2 regions of the Arthrobacter sp. 05N425 genome follow, and region 2 is predicted to be linked to the other one. Evidence: predicted binding sites of a transcription regulator. Region 2 holds the regulator's gene; the other holds the start of a gene.
What was found. Region 2 encodes HrcA, which represses chaperone genes, less so after heat shock. Its sites were predicted from a motif close to TTNGCACTCGNNNNNNNCGAGTGCNAA; they were not measured.

Region 1 (9,163 bases), on a different contig from region 2:
AGTATTACCGCCAGTTCTGGACCAACTTCGTGGACCGCGGCCAGGGCCGGCTGCTCTTCGTCTATGAAAACGGCGTGCCCTCGGTGGGGGCGTTCGTGATCAACTACGGACGGAAGGGCACCTACAAGGACGGCGGTTCCCTGCAGAAGCGCAGCCAGTACGGCGACTCGCACCTGGTCCAGTGGACGGCCATCAACCAGCTCAAGGAACTCGGCTGCACCGAATACGACTTCTGCGGCACGCCGCCCAGCGACAAGCTGAAGGACACCTCCAATCCCTTCCACGGCCTCGGCCTGTTCAAGACCAGCTTCAGCAAGACCGTCACGGACTTCGTCGGCTGCTACGACCAGGTCCTGAGTCCGCTGAAGTACAAGGCCTGGATGGCCGCCGGGGAGCGCGTCGCCCGCCAGCTGTACACGCGGCGCACGGGCCAGCAGTTCTACTAGACCGCCCGCAAGGTGAAATGAGGAGGCCGGAATGACCAAACCACCCGACGGCCGCCGCGGGCCGCAGACGGACGGCCTGCCCCGGACCGAGCCGATGTCGCCCCTGCAGGTGCGCCAGAACGCCGCCGCCAAACGCATGCTCCGCAGGCTGGTCCAAGGTGAGAACCCGCCGACGGCACCGCTGAGCATCGTCGACCGGCTGGCCGGCAGCCCGTACGCCAACCCGATGATCCAGGTCGGAGGCGTGGACACCTCCGCCCGCAAGACCATCGACTTTGCCCTCAAGCTGGCCGAATCGATGTTCCGCTACGGCGCCGGTGCCCTCGAAGTGGAAACCAGCATCATCGCCATTACCGCCGCGCTGGGGCTGAAGAACATCGAGGTGGACATCACCAACCAGTCGGTGGCCATCAACTATGCCCCGAAGGACCAGACACCCATTACGCTGCTGCGCGTGGTGCGGTCCTGGACCAACAACTACGCCGGCCTCGCCCAGGTCCACCAGTTGGTCACGGACATCGTGGCCGGCGGAGTGGGCCGCGAGGAAGCGGTGCGCCGGCTCGAAGAGATCACGCACAGCTCGAAGCCATTCCCGCGCTGGATGGTCACCGTGGCCTTCGGCGTCTTCTCCGCGGTGTTCGTCGGCGTGCTGGGCGGCGGGGTGGCCGCGTCCGGCATCGCCTTCCTGTCCAACCTGCTGATCAGCCTGCTGGCGCGGCAACTGGGCCGCTGGCGCACCCCGGACTTCTTCATCACGGCGTCCTGTTCCTTCGTCGTCACCCTGATCGCCCTGCTGCTCTGGCGCTTCGGCAGCCCGCTGGGAATCCAGATCGCCCCCGCCATCGTGGTGGTCGGCGGAATCCTCCTGCTGCTGCCCACCGGTCGGCTCGTCTCCTCGGTGCAGGACGCCATCAACGGCTTCCCGGTGACCGCGGCCGGCCGGTTCCTGTCCACCATGCTGACCTTCGGCGCGCTGGTCTCCGGGATCGCCGTCGGCTTTGTGGTGGGGGCGATGACCGGGATGCAGTCCATTGACGTCACCGAAACATTCCCGCCGAAGTATCCTTTGTGGGTGCTGGTGCCGCTGGTGGCCATCGCGGTCGTCGCGATCGGCGTCACCGAGCAGACCTCCCTGAAGCTGTTGCTGCCGACGGCGGCCGTCGGCGTCGTGGGTCATCTGGTGCTGATCGGGGGAACAGCCATCGGGATCGGTCCCCGGTTCGCCCCGGCCCTCGCCGCCGTGGTCATCGGCCTCCTGGCCCGCGTGGTCGCACTCCGGATGGGGGCCCCGCAGCTGGTCGTGGCGGTGCCCGCGGCGCTCATCCTGCTGCCGGGGCTGACTATATTCCGTTCCATGTATGTATTGACGATCGAAGAGTCCGAGATCCTGATGGGAGCCGGCGGGATGCTCAATGCCGGGGCAATCGTGCTCGGCGTCGCGGCCGGCATTGTGCTCGGCGACACCCTCGCCCGGCCGTTGACCCGGAGCCTGGCCAGCAACGAGCGGCGCCGCGCCCGCCGCCGCTAACGACGGCGGAGATGGCTCGTCTGCCCCCGGCCTGGTGCGCTGGGTTTCCCCACCTTCGCCGGGCTCCGACGGCGTGTCAGCCCGCCGCGCCGGCCTGTCCCGGCGTCGTGGCGGCAAAAGTGGGGAAACTCCGCGGCGCCAGCCCGCGTCAGCCGGGGATGGCTGGCTAGATCTTGCCGATCGGCAGCTTCTTTTCGGCCTGGAAGTCGTCCTCTACCCGGCCACTGGCCCAATACCCGGAGAGCGAGACCTGGCCACGTTCGAGGCCACGGTCGGCAAAGAACACCGGGCGCAGGCCCTTCATGTAGCCGCGCTCCCCGTGCGCGAAGACCTGCACTCGGCCCTCGGGCCACTGCGCGCCGCGTACGGCGTCCACCAGCAGGGTCCCGTTTCCGGCCGGAGTCCCGCGGCGCAGCAGCCAGCGCAGTTCCACCCCGGGCGGGGCGTCGATCGCCAGGACGTCGGCGTCGCTGTCCACCTCCAGGAAGGCCAGACCGCGGGCATCCCGGGGGAGTGACTCGATCGCGGCGCTGATCGCCGGCAGGGCGGACTCGTCGCCCGCGAAGAGGTACCAGTCCGCCGCCGGGTCAGGGTTGTAGCCCCCGCCCGGCCCGGTGAAGACAAGGCTGTCCCCGGCCTGTGCGGAGGCAGCCCACGGCCCGGCCAGGCCCTCATCGCCGTGGATGACGAAGTCGATCGCCAGCTCGCCCGCCGCCTCGTCGACCCAACGGACGGTGTAGGTCCGGGTGTGCGGCCACTCTTCCCGCGGGTGGGACTCCCGGATGGCCCAGAGATCCAGCGGCTGCGGATAGTCGACCCCCGGCTGCGGAAACGCGATCTTGACGTACCGGTCCACGTAACCGTTGTTGACGAAGGCAGCGAAACCCGGGCCGCCGGCGACGATCCGGACCATGTGCGGCGAGAGCTGCTCGCGGCGCAGGACCGTGAGGTTGGTCTGCGGCCGGGAGTTCCGGTTGGCGGTGGTGGTGGCGGGGACGGAAGTCATGGAGCTAAGCCTAGCCAAGAACCGGGTCAGGGCAGCGGCGGCAGTTCCCAGTCCACGGTGCCGTCACCCTGGGCGGTGAGCAGGTCATTGGCGCGGCTGAAGGGCCGTGAGCCGAAGAACCCGCGCGAGGCCGAGAGCGGGCTGGGGTGGGCGCTGGCGATCACGGCGGCCGAGCCCAGCAGCGGCCGCACGCCCTCCGCGTCCTTGCCCCAGAGGACCACCACGAGCGGCGCGGGGCTGCCGTCGTCTCGGCGCCGCTGCGCGACGGCCCTGATGGCGGCCGCCGTGACGGCCTCCCAGCCCTTGTTCCGGTGCGAACCGGCTGCTCCGGCCCGGACGCTTAGGACTCGGTTGAGCAGCAGCACCCCCTGCTCCGCCCACCGGCTGAGATCACCGTGGACGCGGGGCGGCAGCCCGAGGTCGGCGTCGAGCTCCTTGTAGATATTGGCGAGACTGCGCGGGATCGGCCGGGTGCCGCCATCCACCGCGAAGGACAGCCCGACGGCGTGACCCGGTGTGGGGTAGGGGTCCTGGCCCACAATCAGAACCCGCACGCCGGAGAGCGGCTGCCGGAAGGCCCGGAGGATGTTCGACGGCGCCGGCAGCACCTCATGGCCGTCGGCCGTCTCGGCGGCGAGGAACGCGAGGACCGACCGCAGCTGTCCCTCGACCGGTGCCAGCGCCGCGGCCCAGTCCGGCGCCACCAGCCCGTCCAAGGGGAGGTGCGCCATCGCCGCGAGGTCCACCGCCTCTGCGGCGGGGTCAAGTTCGAAGAGCGCGTCGGGATTAGATGAATCAGGCACGGCTTCATTCTCGCAGGAGCCCGGGCAGCCGGCCGGGCCGGCTAAATGACAAGCCTGTTATTCGGCCGTAACATGTGGGGGAGACCTATCGGAACGAGCCAGGGAGTGTGCAGTGGCCGAAGCAGCACCCGAGTACCTGTCGGCGGATGACGCCGACGCCGTGCTGGCGGCAGTCTCCGAAGACTCGCCGTTGAGCAGCCGGGAGCAGCAGATGCTTGCCTTGGAGCGGCAGTGGTGGAAGTACGCCGGCGCCAAGGAACAAGCCATCCGGGAACTCTTTGACCTCTCCGCCACGCACTACTACCAGATCCTCAACGCCCTGATCGACACCGAGGCGGCGCTGGCCCACGATCCCATGCTGGTGAAGAGATTGCGTAGACTACGTACGTCACGACAACGTGCCCGCACTGCACGCCGTTTGGGCTCGGACGCTTAAGAGCACGTGAGGTCCGGCCGGAAGCGCGGAATTTCGCGCGGATTCCGGCGTCGGGCCATCAGCCAGAAATCAGCAAGGACGTCGTTTTACCATGACCAAGTACGCACGGGATGAATTTGATCGGGTCCCGGAGGCCTCCACGCGCCAGGGTGTCCACCGGACGGTCGCCGCTCCCGGTGCCCGCCGGCTGGGCCCCGTCCTCGCCACCGGCGCCGCGGCCCTGGTAGTCGGCCTCGTCGCCTTCCTTCTGCTGCCCAAACTGGGCTTTGGTCCCGCCGGTGGCTCGGCCATGACCGCGGACCAGGCCAGCAACAACGCCGCGGCGTCGCAGGCACCCACAACGTCCGCCGGCTCGAAGCCGTCCCCCAGCAGCCAGCCGACCGGGAGCCTCGCCCCCGCGGGCTCCAAGCCCTCCGCTTCTGCAACGCCGAGCGCCGCCGCGGACCAGTCCGGGGACCAGAAGCTTGACAAGACCCAGCCCGTGGCGATCTACAACGGCACCACGACGCCGGGCTTGGCCGGTCGCGTCGGCTCCAGGATCTCCGCCGCCGGATGGGTCCAGGGCCCGCTCGGCAACTGGGGCGGCGCCCCCCAGCAGACCTCGGTCGTCTTCTACAACGGCCCGGCGCAGAAGGCCAACGCCGCAGAGTTGGGTTCCCTCCTCGGGATTGGCACCCTGGTGGATTCGGCGGAATTCCAGATGCCGCTGGTCATCGTCCTCGGCCCCGGTTTCAATTAGCCCCAGGCTGGCCGCCGGCTTCGGTTACGCCTGAATAACTATTCCCGGCCGGGCCGGGACCCTGCCCGGGCACCGGTGGAAGGCTGTGGGTAGAGTGTCTGCGGACTTCATTTCGCATAACGCGGCGCACATTGGGGTGGGCCGTTCGCAAGCTAGCTGAAAGTGTGGAGAACATGGCACTGGGGACCGTCAAGTGGTTCAACGCCGAAAAGGGCTACGGGTTCATCACCGTCGACAGCTCCGGGGCCGACGTCTTCGTGCACTGGTCCGCGATCGCGGGCGAAGGCTACCGTGCTTTGGCTGAAGGCCAGCGGGTGGAACTGGAAGTCGGCGAGGGCGAAAAGGGCCCGCAGGCCGAAAGCGTCCGGCCCGCCTAGTGGCAGTCTCCGCTGCGGCAGCTGCCCCGAAGAGCGATGGCCGCCGGCGCAAGCTCCGGCGGTTCAGCCGTGCAGCGGCCGCCGGCGTGGCCGCAGCCGTGGCGCTGGCCGCCTGCGCCGGTCCCACCGGCAATGCCCGGGTGGATGCCGCGGAGGCGAGCGGCGACGGAACGCTGCGGATCGGCCTGATCCTGGACAACACCGGCCGGCAGGACTTCCTCAATCCGCCCCAACTGGCGGCGGCGAAGCTGGCGGTCAAGGAAATCAACGCGGCGGGCGGCCACAAGGGCAAGCCCGTGGAACTGCTGCCGGAGTCCATCGGTACGGACACCGCGGCCCAGGCCAAGGACCTGGTGGCGGCCAAGGCCGACGTCGTGATCGGGCCCACCGACTCCAGCCGCGCCGCCGGCGCCATCGACGTCCTCTCCCGCGCCAAAGTCGCCCTCATTTCACCGGCCAACACCGCGCCGGGACTCAGCTCGTACAAGAGCGGCGGCTACTACTTCCGGACCGCGGCCGCCGACATCGCGCAGGCCTCGGTCCTGGTCAAGCTCGCCCAGGACGGCGGCGCCAAGACCCTTGCCGTGGTGCACGAGGAAGGCGACTACGGCAAGGACGTCTCCGTGGCCGTCTCGGCGGCCGCGAAGGCCGCGGGCCTGGGCACCTCCGTCGACGCTGAATTCAAGGCCGGTCAGGCGCAACAGGCGGCCGCGGCGGCCAAGGCTGCCTCGCCGGACGCCGTCGTGCTGGTGGCCCGGGACGGTGCCCAGGGCGCCATCGCCGAGCTCAACAACGCGGGACTGTCCGGAAAGAAGCTCATCCTCAGCGACGGGGCCGTAAACCAGTACGGCGACGGCCTTGGCTCCAAGGCGCTGGACGGCGCCCGCGGGGTCCTGCCGGGCACGTTCCCCTCCGCGCACTTCCAGGCGGAACTCGTGGCCGTCGACCCGGGCCTGAAGGACATGGCGTTTGCCGCCGAGACGTACGACGCCGTCAACCTCGCCGCCCTCGCCGCCGCCGCGGCGGAGGACGACGCTGGGACCTCCATCGCCTCGAAGCTGGTCGCAGTGTCCGGCGGAACGGCTGCCGGCACCGGGGCCCCGTCCGGGGAAGCCGCGGCCTGCAAGTCCTACCAGGAATGCGTGGCCGCGCTCCGCGCCGGCAAGCGCCCCGACTACGACGGCGCCTCCGGCCCGATCAACTTCGACAGCAACGGCGACGTCACCGCCGCCGCCTACATGGTCTACAGCTATGGCCCGGACAACAACGCCGAGATGACCGGCAGCGAAACGGCCCGCAGCGCCGGCTCCTGATCGCTCCTAGCGAAGAGCGCCCGGCGGGGCGCACCCTGACCTCACCACTGCTTGCACTCTCCCCGGGGGAGTGCTAATTATGGAGTTAGCACTCCCGCGTATTGACTGCTAACTCGACGCCCCGGTTCGGCCGGTCGCGTGGAGGCGGCGGACGGACCGGGAGCGAGAGAAATACCTGGCTGGGGTGAGATCCCCGGCCCGGCGGCGTACAGAGGCTGCCGGGTTGGAATCGTCCGTCGCGGGCACCGCAGCGCAAGGTTCATTCTTAACGACTGTCCCGAAAGGACTACTGCCGTTATGGCCAAGATCATTGCATTTGATGAAGAGGCACGCCGCGGTCTTGAGCGGGGCCTGAACATCCTCGCCGACGCCGTCAAGGTCACCCTCGGCCCGCGTGGACGCAACGTCGTCCTCGAAAAGAAGTGGGGCGCCCCCACGATCACCAACGATGGTGTCTCCATCGCCAAGGAGATCGAGCTGGACGACCCTTACGAGAAGATCGGCGCCGAGCTGGTCAAGGAAGTTGCCAAGAAGACTGACGACGTCGCCGGTGACGGTACCACCACGGCAACCGTGCTGGCCCAGGCCCTCGTCAAGGAAGGCCTGCGCAACGTCGCGGCCGGCGCTGACCCGCTGTCCCTCAAGCGCGGCATCGAGAAGGCTGTTGAAGCGGTCACCCGCGAGCTCCTGGCTTCTGCCAAGGAAATCGAAACCAAGGAAGAGATCGCCGCCACCGCGTCCATCTCCGCCGGTGACAACGAAATTGGCGCCCTGATTGCCGAAGCCCTGGACAAGGTCGGCAAGGAAGGCGTCATCACCGTCGAGGAGTCGAACACCTTCGGCCTCGAGCTGGAGCTCACTGAGGGCATGCGTTTCGACAAGGGCTACATCTCGGCCTACTTCGTCACCGACGCCGAGCGTCAGGAAACGGTCCTCGAGGATCCGTACATCCTGATCGTCAACTCCAAGATCTCCAACGTCAAGGAACTGGTTGCAGTCCTCGAAAAGGTCATGCAGTCCAACAAGCCGCTGCTGATCATCGCCGAGGACATCGAGGGCGAGGCCCTGGCCACCCTGATCGTGAACAAGATCCGCGGCACCTTCAAGTCCGTCGCCGTCAAGGCTCCGGGCTTCGGTGACCGCCGTAAGGCACAGCTGGCCGACATCGCCATCCTCACCGGCGGCCAGGTCATCTCCGAGGAAGTCGGCCTCAAGCTTGAGACCGCCGGCCTCGAACTGCTGGGCAAGGCACGCAAGGTTGTTGTCACCAAGGACGAGACCACCATCGTCGAAGGTGCCGGCGACGCCGACCAGATCGCCGGCCGTGTGTCCCAGATCCGCGCCGAGATCGAGAACTCCGATTCCGACTACGACCGCGAGAAGCTGCAGGAACGCCTGGCCAAGCTGGCCGGCGGCGTTGCAGTCATCAAGGCCGGTGCCGCAACCGAGGTTGAGCTCAAGGAACGCAAGCACCGCATCGAGGACGCTGTCCGCAACGCCAAGGCTGCTGTCGAAGAGGGCATCGTCGCCGGCGGTGGCGTGGCCCTGATCCAGGCCGGCGCCAAGGCGTTCGCCAACCTGCAGCTCGAAGGTGACGAGGCAACCGGCGCGAACATCGTGCGCGTAGCCATCGACGCCCCGCTGAAGCAGATCGCCTTCAACGCCGGCCTCGAGCCCGGCGTTGTGGTGGACAAGGTCCGCGGCCTGCCCGCGGGCCACGGCCTGAACGCAGCAACCGGCGAGTACGTCGACCTGCTCGCTGCCGGCATCAACGACCCGGTCAAGGTCACCCGCTCGGCCCTGCAGAACGCGGCTTCCATCGCCGGCCTGTTCCTCACCACCGAGGCCGTTGTGGCCGACAAGCCGGAGAAGAACTCCCCGGCCATGGGCGGCGGCGACGACATGGGCGGCATGGGCGGCATGGGCGGTTTCTAACCACCCGGCTACCAAGCCCTGAACGCCTGAACTGACGGTTCTCCGTCAGCGACGGCACGTTCGACGACGGCGGTCCCACCACTGGTGGGGCCGCCGTCGGCGTCAAACCCTCCCGCCCCGGGGCACCGCCCCTCAGGTGGTGCGGTGGTCGGCCGGACGTTCTCTCGGTTGGTGGGGTGCCCTTGCCCGGTGTCGGCGCCGGTGCCAGTGCCGGTGGTGCGGGAGCGTCGGGCGGCGGAGGTCTGGCAGGATGGTGCAGTGACGATTACAGCAGCGGCCGACGGTTCGGCTTTAGGAAATCCCGGCCCGGCCGGATGGGCCTGGTACGTGAACGACGACTGCTGGCGGGCCGGCGGGTGGCCGCACGGGACCAACAACCAGGGGGAGCTGATGGCCGTCCTGGACCTCTTCCGGGCCACGGCGCACCTTCCGGGCGAGGACCTGCACATTCTGTGCGACAGCCAGTACGTCATCAACTCGGTGACCAAGTGGATGCCCGGCTGGAAGCGTAAAGGCTGGCGGAAGTCCGACGGCAAGCCGGTGCTCAACGTTGAGCTGCTCAAGGAGATCGATCAGGCGC
Region 2 (9,163 bases):
AGGTCGTCCACGTGACCAACCCCAGCGAATACCCCACCGGTAAGGTCTCCGAGGTCCGCGAGCCGATGGTCTCCGCCACGATTCTGGCGCCCAACGAGTTCGTCGGCGCCATTATGGAGCTGTGCCAGAGCCGCCGCGGCGTCATGGGCGGCATGGACTACCTCTCCGAGGACCGGGTGGAGATCCGCTACCGCCTGCCGCTGGCCGAAATCGTCTTCGACTTCTTCGACATCCTGAAGTCCAAGACCCGCGGCTACGGCTCGCTGGACTGGAAGGCCGATGGCGACCAGGTCGCCGATCTGGTCAAGGTGGACATCATGCTCCAGGGCGAACAGGTCGACGCCTTCAGCGCCATCACCCACCGCGACAAGGCCTATGCCTACGGTGTAATGATGACCGGCAAGCTGCGCGAACTCATCCCGCGGCAGCAGTTCGAGGTGCCGATCCAGGCTGCCATCGGCTCCCGGATCATCGCCCGCGAAAGCATCCGGGCCATCCGCAAGGACGTCCTGGCCAAGTGCTACGGCGGCGACATCACCCGAAAGCGCAAGCTGCTGGAGAAGCAGAAGGAAGGCAAGAAGCGCATGAAGATGGTGGGCCGCGTCGAGGTCCCGCAGGAGGCCTTCATCGCCGCACTCACCACGGACGAGTCCAAGGACAAGGCCAAGAAGTAGCCATGCCAAGTGCGCTTCCCCTCGGTGACCCCGCGCCGTCGGACGGGCTGCTGCCCGGCCAGGCGCTGGAGGGCGCCGCGGACCGGGCCTTCGGGCTCTACGTCCACATTCCGTTCTGCGCCGTGCGCTGCGGCTACTGCGACTTCAACACGTACACCGCCACGGAACTCGGCGGCGGCGCCTCGCAGGACGCCTACGCGGACACCGCCGTCGCGGAAGTGGACTTCGCCGGGCGGGCGTTGAAAGCCTCCGGCCTCCCGGAGCGCCGGCTCAGCACGGTGTTCTTCGGCGGCGGCACCCCCACGCTTCTCCCGGCCGGGGACCTGGCCCGCATCCTGGCCGCCGCGATCGACACCTGGGGCCTCGAGCCCGGCGCCGAGGTCACCACGGAAGCCAACCCGGATTCGGTCACGCCCGAATCCCTGCAATTGCTCGCCGACGCCGGCTTCACCCGGGTCTCCTTCGGCATGCAGTCCGCGGTGCCCCACGTGCTCAAGGTCCTCGACCGCACCCACACGCCCAGCCGTGTGCCGCAGGTGGTCCAGTGGGCGCGTGAGGCGGGCCTCGCGGTCAGCCTGGACCTGATCTACGGCACCCCGGGGGAGTCGCTGGAGGACTGGCGCTCCTCCCTGGAGACCGCACTGTCCTACGGCCCGGACCACATCAGCGCCTACGCGCTGATCGTCGAGGAGGGCACGAAACTCGCCGCCCAGATCCGGCGCGGCGAGGTTCCGGGGATCGACGACGACGACCATGCCGCCAAATACGAACTGGCCGATGAACTGATCTCCGCGGCCGGGCTGGGCTGGTATGAAGTAAGCAACTGGGCGCGCACGCCGGACCAGGCCTGTCGCCATAACCTGGCCTACTGGCGCGGGGATGACTGGTGGGGCATCGGCCCCGGAGCGCATTCGCACGTCGGCGGGGTCCGCTGGTGGAACGTCAAGCACCCCACGGCCTACGCCGGTAGGCTCGCGGCAGGCGTCTCGCCCGCGGCCGGGCGGGAGACTCTCGACGCCGAGACCCGCAACGTGGAGCGCGTCATGCTCGAAGCCAGGCTGGTCACCGGCCTGGAAATCCCGAGTCTGGGCGGGCTGGGGGATACCGGACGGCACGCGGTCGCCGGACTGATCGCCGACGGGCTCGTTGAGCCTGCGGAAGCGTTCAAGGGCCGGCTGGTGCTCACGCTCAAGGGCCGGCTCCTAGCCGACGCCGTGGTCCGCCGGATCCTCCCGGACTAGGTAGTCAGCCCATGCGGGCCGGAAGTGTCCGATCGCGTTGGGCGCGCGGGCCGGAAATGTCCGTTCGCGCTACTTGATCCAGCGGAGGTTGTACTCGTAGCGGTGCGGCTGGCCGCGGTTGACGTGGATGCCGGCGGCCACCGAGAAGCAGGCGAGGGCAATCCAGATGGCGGTCGCCAGGACTGCGAACAGGTTGCCCACCACCGGGACGAAGACCAGCAGATTGGCTACCACCGCAGCGATGGTGGGCGGAAGCGTAAAGTTCAGCGCCTCCTTCGACTCCTGCGCCGTGAACGGGCCGCGGTCCTTGAAGATCAGGTAGATCAGCAGCGCGGGAATGCAACCCAGAATGCCGCCAAAGTGCGCCAGGGTGGCCCATTGCCGGTCCTCGCTTGCCGTCAACGGCAGAGCATTTGCGGGAACGCCATGGTACTGCGACTGGCCATGGCCGGCCTGGTGATCCGTGTGTTCGCGTGCGTCTTCTGCCACGTTTCGTCCTTTGGATTGCGGTGGAGCGTAGGTACCTGTACGAGCCGCGGCCGCAACAGAATGCAGCGGCCGCCCTACCAAGAATACTTGCTCGGACCGCGAACTAAAGCACGAGGAGGCGGCTACGGCACCGTGAGGAAGTCGATGACCTCTTCGACCCGGCCCAGCAGGGAGGGCTCCAGGTCCGCGTAGCTGCGGACCGCGCCGAGGAGTTTCTGCCAGCCCAGGCCGATGTCCTCCTTGGTGCTGTGCGGCCAGCCGAAGGCCGTCAGGATGCCGGTCTTCCAGTCCACCCCGCGCGGAATCACCGGCCACCGCTCAATGCCCAGGGCGGCAGGGCGGATGGCCTGCCAGACGTCGACGTACGGGTGCCCGACGATCAGCACGTTGCCGGCCGCGCCCGGGGAGGCCATCACCGCGTCGGCGATTCGCGACTCCTTCGAGTCTGGAACAACGTGGTCCACCAGGACGCCGAGGCGACGGCCGGGGCCGGGCCGGAACTCCTTCACGGCGGCAGCGAGGTCGTCGATGCCGTGCAGCGGCTCGACCACGATGCCCTCGACGCGGAGGTCGTCACCCCAGACTTTCTCGACGAGTTCGGCGTCGTGCTTGCCTTCCACCCAGATCCGGCTGGCCTTCGCGACCTGGGCACGCTGTCCCTCCACCCGGACCGAACCGGAGGCGGTGCGCGCGCCGACTCCGGCACCCGCCGCGGGAACCCGCGGGGCGGGCGGCATCAGCCGGATGGGCTGGCCCTCGAGCAGGAAGCCGAAGCCGAGGCGGAAGGATCGGGACTTGCCGCGCCGGTCCTCGAGGGCCACGACGTGCATGCCGCCGGACTTCTCCACCCGGGTTACGGCGCCCACCCAGCCGGACTGCACGTCCTCCAGCACCATGCCGCGCTCCACCGGGATCTCGGGCAGCTGGGCCTTGGCGGGCGCGGAGAGATCCTGCGGGCCCCAATTCTGGTACGACATCTGCTACACACTGCTTTGCACTCGGGAATTACGGGGGACAGAACGGCGGCGCGGCCTGTGGTGTGCCGGGAAACACCAGTCCCGGGGCTCACGCCCGCAGCGAATCCAATGCTAACAACGGCGCGACTCATATTAGACTGGTTAGCACTTAGGCATGTCGAGTGCTAACCCCGGGTGTTCCTGCACGCGCGGCGGCACCGGCGAACCGATACGGGTCGATTGGAGGTGGAGAGTGAGCGAGCCACGCAAACTCGAAGTGCTGCGCGCCATCGTGGAGGACTACGTCCATTCCCGCGAGCCGGTAGGATCCAAGGCCCTGGTGGAACGGCACCATCTGGGCGTGTCCAGCGCCACGATCCGCAATGACATGGCCGCCCTGGAAGACGAGGGCCTGATCACGGCGCCGCATACCAGCGCCGGCCGGATTCCCACGGACAAGGGCTACCGCCTGTTCGTGGACCAGATTTCGGCCGTCAAACCCCTCTCTCCGGCGGAGCGCCGCGCCATCCAGGCGCTGCTCGAGGGGTCCGATGACCTCGACGACGTGCTGGACCGGACAGTGCGGCTGCTATCGCAGCTGACGAACCAGGTCGCCGTCGTGCAGTACCCGCTGTTGAGCCGGGCCCGCGTCCGGCACATCGAATTCGTGCTCCTGGCGCCGCGCAAGGTACTCACGGTCCTGATCGCGGATACGGGCAAGGTGGAACAGCGGGTGATCGACGTCGGCCAGGACTTCGGCGACGACGCCCTCGCCGAACTCCGCACCCTGTTCCTGGCCAGGCTCTCCGGCACCCCGTTGAGCTTGCTGCCCCAGTCGCTGCAGGCCGTGGTGGACAGCTGTCCGCCGGTGCGGCGGGGACCCGCCCAGGCCCTGGCCCGCGGGCTTGAATCGCTTGCCGCGAGCAGCCGCGAGGAACGGATGGTCATGGCCGGGACCGCCAACCTGGCCAGGTCCAATGTGGATTTCCCGCTGAGCATCGGACCCGTGCTCGAAGCGCTTGAAGAGCAGGTGGTGATGCTGCGCCTGCTCAGCGACATGGCGGAGGACCCGCGCGGCGTCACGGTAAGCATCGGCCGGGAGAACCCCTACGACGGCCTGTCCGAAGCGTCCGTGGTGGCCACCGGCTACGGACCGGACGCCACGGCCAAGGTCGGAGTCCTTGGCCCCACCCGGATGGACTACCCCACCACCATGGCCGCCGTCCGTGCGGTGGCCCGCTACCTTTCGCGGATCCTCGGGCCCTGACGGGCCGGATCCGGAACCGGACTTCTTGCCAACTACAGGCAGTGCCCCACTGGCAGTACAAAAAGGAAGAGATACAGACTTTGAGCAGCCACTATGACGTTCTTGGAGTCTCCCGTGAAGCCACGGGGGAAGAGATCAAGAAGGCCTACCGCAAGCTTGCGCGGACCCTGCACCCGGATGTGAACCCCGGTGATGACGCTTCCGAGCGCTTCAAGGCGGTCACCCATGCCTACGAGGTGCTTTCCGACCCGCAAAAGCGCCGGGTCTACGACACGACGGGCAACGAGAACGGGAACGACAACGGCTTCGGCGGCGGCTACGCCGGCCAGGGCTTCGCCTTCCAGGACATCTTCGAAACCTTCTTCGGCGGCGCCGGCAGCCAGGGCGGCCCCGCCTCCCGGGTGCGGCGCGGCCAGGACGCCCTGATCAGCGTCCGGATCGACCTGCGCGACGCCGTCTTCGGGGTCAACAAGAAGCTCGAAGTGGACACCGCCGTCACCTGCCCCACCTGTGAGGGTTCCTGCTGCCGCGAAGGCAGCCACCCCGAGCGCTGCGACATTTGCGGCGGCAGCGGCCAGGTCCAGCGCGCCGTGCGTTCCATCCTCGGCCAGGTCATGACCACTGCCCCCTGCGGCAGCTGCGAGGGCTTCGGCACGGTGATCAAGGATCCCTGCAACGAATGCGCCGGCCAGGGCCGCATCCGCAGCCGCCGCTCGCTTACCGTCAAGGTTCCCGCCGGCGTCGCTACCGGCACCCGCATCCAGCTCTCCGGCCAGGGTGAGGCCGGTCCTGCCGGCGGCCCGTCCGGTGACCTGTACGTCGAGATCCGGGTCAACAACGACCCCACCTACGTGCGCGAAGGCGACGACCTGCACGCTAGCCTGAACATCCCGATGACGGCGGCCGCGCTCGGCACAGAGCTGACCCTTGAGACCTTTGACGGTCAACAGGAAATCGACGTCAAGGCCGGCACCCAGTCCGGCGAGGTCATCACGCTCCGTGGCCTGGGCGTGACGCACCTGCGCGGCTACGGCCGCGGAGACCTCAAGGTCCACCTGCAGGTGGATACCCCCGCGAAGCTCGACGCCGCCCAGGAAGACCTGCTGCGCCAGCTCGCCAAACTCCGCGGCGAGCAGTTCACCGAAGGGAAGCTTGCCGCCAGCGGCGGTGTCTTCGCGAAGCTGCGGGACCGGCTCGGTAACCTGTAGCGGTGAGCAACCCGGTCTTTTTCACCCCCGCAGGCACCCTGGACCAGCTGGTCCCCGGCGCGACGTTCGTCCTCGAAGGCGCCGAGGCGCGCCACGCGGTGACGGTCAAGCGCCTGGCCGTGGGGGAGCCGGTGGACATCGCCGACGGCGCCGGCAAGCGGATCACCGGCACCGTGACGGCCGCCGCGCCGCAGGAGCTGACGGTGGAGTGCGGCGAGGTCGTGACCGAGCCAAGGCCTGACGTTCGGCTGGTGCTGGTGCAGGCCCTGGCCAAGGGCGACCGCGACGAGCTGGCGGCTGAGACCGCGACCGAATTGGGGATTGACGCCGTCGTGCCCTGGCAGGCCGAACGCTCGATCGTCCGCTGGAAACCCGAACGCGCGGCGAAGGCGCACGCCAAATGGCAGTCCGTGGTGACGGCAGCCGCGAAGCAGGCACGCCGCGCCTGGATTCCGGAGGTCCGCGCCGCGGTGGACGGCAACGGCCTGCAGGCGGCCGTAGCCGCCGCGGACCTGGCCGTGATCCTGCACGAGGACGCGGTTCGGCCCCTGCGGCAGGTGCTGGAGGCCTGGCACCAGCAGGCCGGCGACGGCGGTGTGGCCCGCGAGGTGCTCCTGATCGTGGGCCCCGAGGGCGGCATCAGCCCCCGCGAGGTCACCCGGCTGTGCGATGCGGGAGCCGTCACCGCCCTGCTGGGCCACCACGTGCTGCGTTCTTCCACCGCCGGCCCCGCCGCTACGGTGCTGGCCAGCGACGTCCTGGGACGTTGGTAGGGGCAAGCAGTAGTAGGACAGGCCAGGCGCCGCGCCCGTGCGGGTCCGCCGGGTGCCTGCCTTAGCGGAATGCCTTAGCGGACAGTGAACCCGCGGGTATCTACGTTCAGGTCCTGGACCTTGCTGCCGGGATCGACCTGCGACACGCGGACCTCATACTCACCGGGACCGAGGTTCAACGAGAGGTTGAACAGGCCGGGCTTCGAGGCATCGGCGGAGGCCGTGATGTTGCCGTCCAGATAGGGCGTCTTGCTGGCGCCGTCGACCCGCAGGATCTCCCAGCGAAGCTTGCCGCCCGGGACCGTGCTCCGGCCGGAAATCTTGACCGCGCCGTCAGCCACCTCGGTGCCCTCCTGCGGATCGATGATCCACACGGGCGCCACCATTCCGGCGCTGCGCGAGGTCGGTGAACCGAGCCGGACCCGGTTGAAGGCGACGTAGTCGGTGTGCCCGTCGACGAGGATGACGACCTGGATCTGCTGCCCGGTATCGGTCAGCCCGGCGCTGGCACCGGCGGCCGTGGCCGTGTAGACGAGCTGCTGGATCGCGCGTTCGGCCATGTCGGCGTCGACGTTGCTGTTGAACGCATCGGCGGACACGTCCACCGTGATCACGTTCTTTCCGGAAATCGAGGTGGCCAGGAGCCTGGGGTTCTGCCACGGGGTGAAGAAATCAGGGTCCAGCGGCTTCTGCGACATCATCACCCGCAGCGCCCGGGTGATCGGATTGTCCTCTTCGGACACGTCCCGGAACTCGCGGTACAAAAAGACGTTGTTGTTGCTGCGCCCGATCCAGTAGACCGGAGCCTTGTTGGAGGCCTGGGTGGATTCCAGCGGTGCGCTGGTGGTGGCGACGCCGGCGGCCGGGCCGGGGACCGTGTGGGAGGGCGTGTCGGAGTTCGTGATGCCCGGCTGGGGCGTGGCCACGCAGCCGGACAGCGCCAGGGCAGCGGGCAGCACAAGGTGCAGCAAGCCGCGGCGCGTACGCCGCCCTGCTGCTGTCTTGTTCACTCCACGCTGGCTGATTGCCCCTGTCCCTTCGCTGTGTTGCTCGCTCCGCGGGCCCGGCAGGGCCGAATCCAGCATTGCACAAGGCGCCTGCGCTCCAGTGGGGATTCCGCGCTGTCCGGCGAACTGCAACGGGAACGATATGAGGACGATATGAAGTTGATACCTAATGCCCTCCGCTCCGGCACCGGGCCGCGCTGGCGTAAGATGGAAGGACCCGCTGAAACCCGGCGCGGACGGCCCGGAACGCCGTCGGCCGGCGCCGAGGCGGCGAGACCATTTCCGAACTGGAGGGGACCAGAGGCCCACGGGCCAACACCATGACTGAAGCAGCCAACGGCAAGGCCCGGATCAGCGCGAACGAGCGCACCGCAGGGGAATTTCCCCACTCCCTCCCAGGTCTGCGGACGGAGGTGGTCCTGTTCGACAATTCCGACCAGATGGTGCAATCCCTGGGGAGCCATGACGAAGCCCTGCGCTTTATCGAAACCCAGTTCCCCAGCGTCGACTTCCATGTCCGCGGGAACGAGCTCTCCATCAGCGGCCCTGCCGCCGACGTGCCCAGGATTATGCGGCTGCTCAACGAGGTGCGCGGCCTGGTGGCGCGCGGCACGGTGATTACGCCGGTTGTCCTGCAGCAGCTCGTGTCGCTGTTGCGCACCCAGTCACTGCAGAACCCGGTGGACGTGCTCACCCACAACATCCTCTCCAGCCGCGGCAAGACCATCCGGCCCAAGACCTTGAACCAGAAGAACTATGTGGATGCCATTGACGCGAACACGGTGATCTTCGGGATCGGCCCGGCCGGCACCGGCAAGACCTACCTGGCCATGGCCAAGGCGGTCCAGGCGCTGCAGCAGAAGGAAGTCAGCCGGATCATCCTGACCCGCCCGGCCGTCGAAGCGGGGGAGCGGCTCGGCTTCCTGCCCGGCACGCTCAGTGACAAGATCGATCCCTACCTGCGTCCGCTCTACGACGCCCTGCACGACATGATGGACCCCGAGTCGATCCCGCGGCTGATGGCCGCCGGCACCATCGAGGTGGCGCCGCTGGCCTACATGCGCGGACGCACGCTCAACCACGCGTTCATCATCCTGGACGAGGCCCAGAACACCACCCCCGAGCAGATGAAGATGTTCCTCACCCGGCTGGGCTTCGGCTCCAAAATGGTCGTCACCGGCGACGTCACCCAGGTGGACCTGCCGTTCGGCACCCGTTCCGGGCTGCGGATCGTCGAAGACATCCTGCAGGGGATCGAGGACGTCAATTTCTCGGTCCTGGACGCATCCGACGTCGTCCGGCACCGGCTGGTGGGCGACATCGTCAACGCGTACAGCGTCTGGGACGAGACACAAAGGAACCGAGTCAAGCATTCCGTCGCCCGGGAGAACCGGGGAGAACACGCATGAGCATCGAGGTCAACAACGAATCCGGCGTCACGGTGGACGAAGCCGAGCTGGTGGCGCTGGCCCGGTTCGTCTTTGAACGGCTCTTCATCCACCCGCAGGCGGAGCTGTCCATCCTGCTGGTCGACGAGCCCGCCATGGA

Region 1: groL (chaperonin GroEL) is a predicted target of HrcA. The motif match lies at 6,734-6,760, and genes of this name have one in related genera.

What each region holds. Positions count from the first base shown of each region.
Region 1 is NZ_JBFTMU010000009.1:28,627-37,789, forward strand. Features, by position in the region: gene AC1DGE_RS12615 (lipid II:glycine glycyltransferase FemX) at 1-446, shown strand, start outside; gene AC1DGE_RS12620 (threonine/serine exporter family protein) at 478-1,974, shown strand; gene AC1DGE_RS12625 (siderophore-interacting protein) at 2,141-2,980, opposite strand; gene AC1DGE_RS12630 (uracil-DNA glycosylase) at 3,007-3,711, opposite strand; gene AC1DGE_RS12635 (DUF3263 domain-containing protein) at 3,896-4,219, shown strand; gene AC1DGE_RS12640 (LytR C-terminal domain-containing protein) at 4,311-4,958, shown strand; gene AC1DGE_RS12645 (cold-shock protein) at 5,132-5,335, shown strand; gene AC1DGE_RS12650 (ABC transporter substrate-binding protein) at 5,422-6,648, shown strand; gene groL (chaperonin GroEL) at 6,946-8,583, shown strand; gene AC1DGE_RS12660 (RNase H family protein) at 8,842-9,163, shown strand, end outside.
Region 2 is NZ_JBFTMU010000001.1:348,890-358,052, reverse strand. Features, by position in the region: gene lepA (translation elongation factor 4) at 1-674, shown strand, start outside; gene hemW (radical SAM family heme chaperone HemW) at 677-1,915, shown strand; gene AC1DGE_RS01630 (DUF4870 domain-containing protein) at 1,985-2,404, opposite strand; gene AC1DGE_RS01625 (DUF3097 domain-containing protein) at 2,527-3,381, opposite strand; gene hrcA (heat-inducible transcriptional repressor HrcA) at 3,614-4,627, shown strand; gene dnaJ (molecular chaperone DnaJ) at 4,708-5,835, shown strand; gene AC1DGE_RS01610 (16S rRNA (uracil(1498)-N(3))-methyltransferase) at 5,838-6,608, shown strand; gene AC1DGE_RS01605 (GerMN domain-containing protein) at 6,683-7,618, opposite strand; gene AC1DGE_RS01600 (PhoH family protein) at 7,936-9,024, shown strand; gene ybeY (rRNA maturation RNase YbeY) at 9,021-9,163, shown strand, end outside.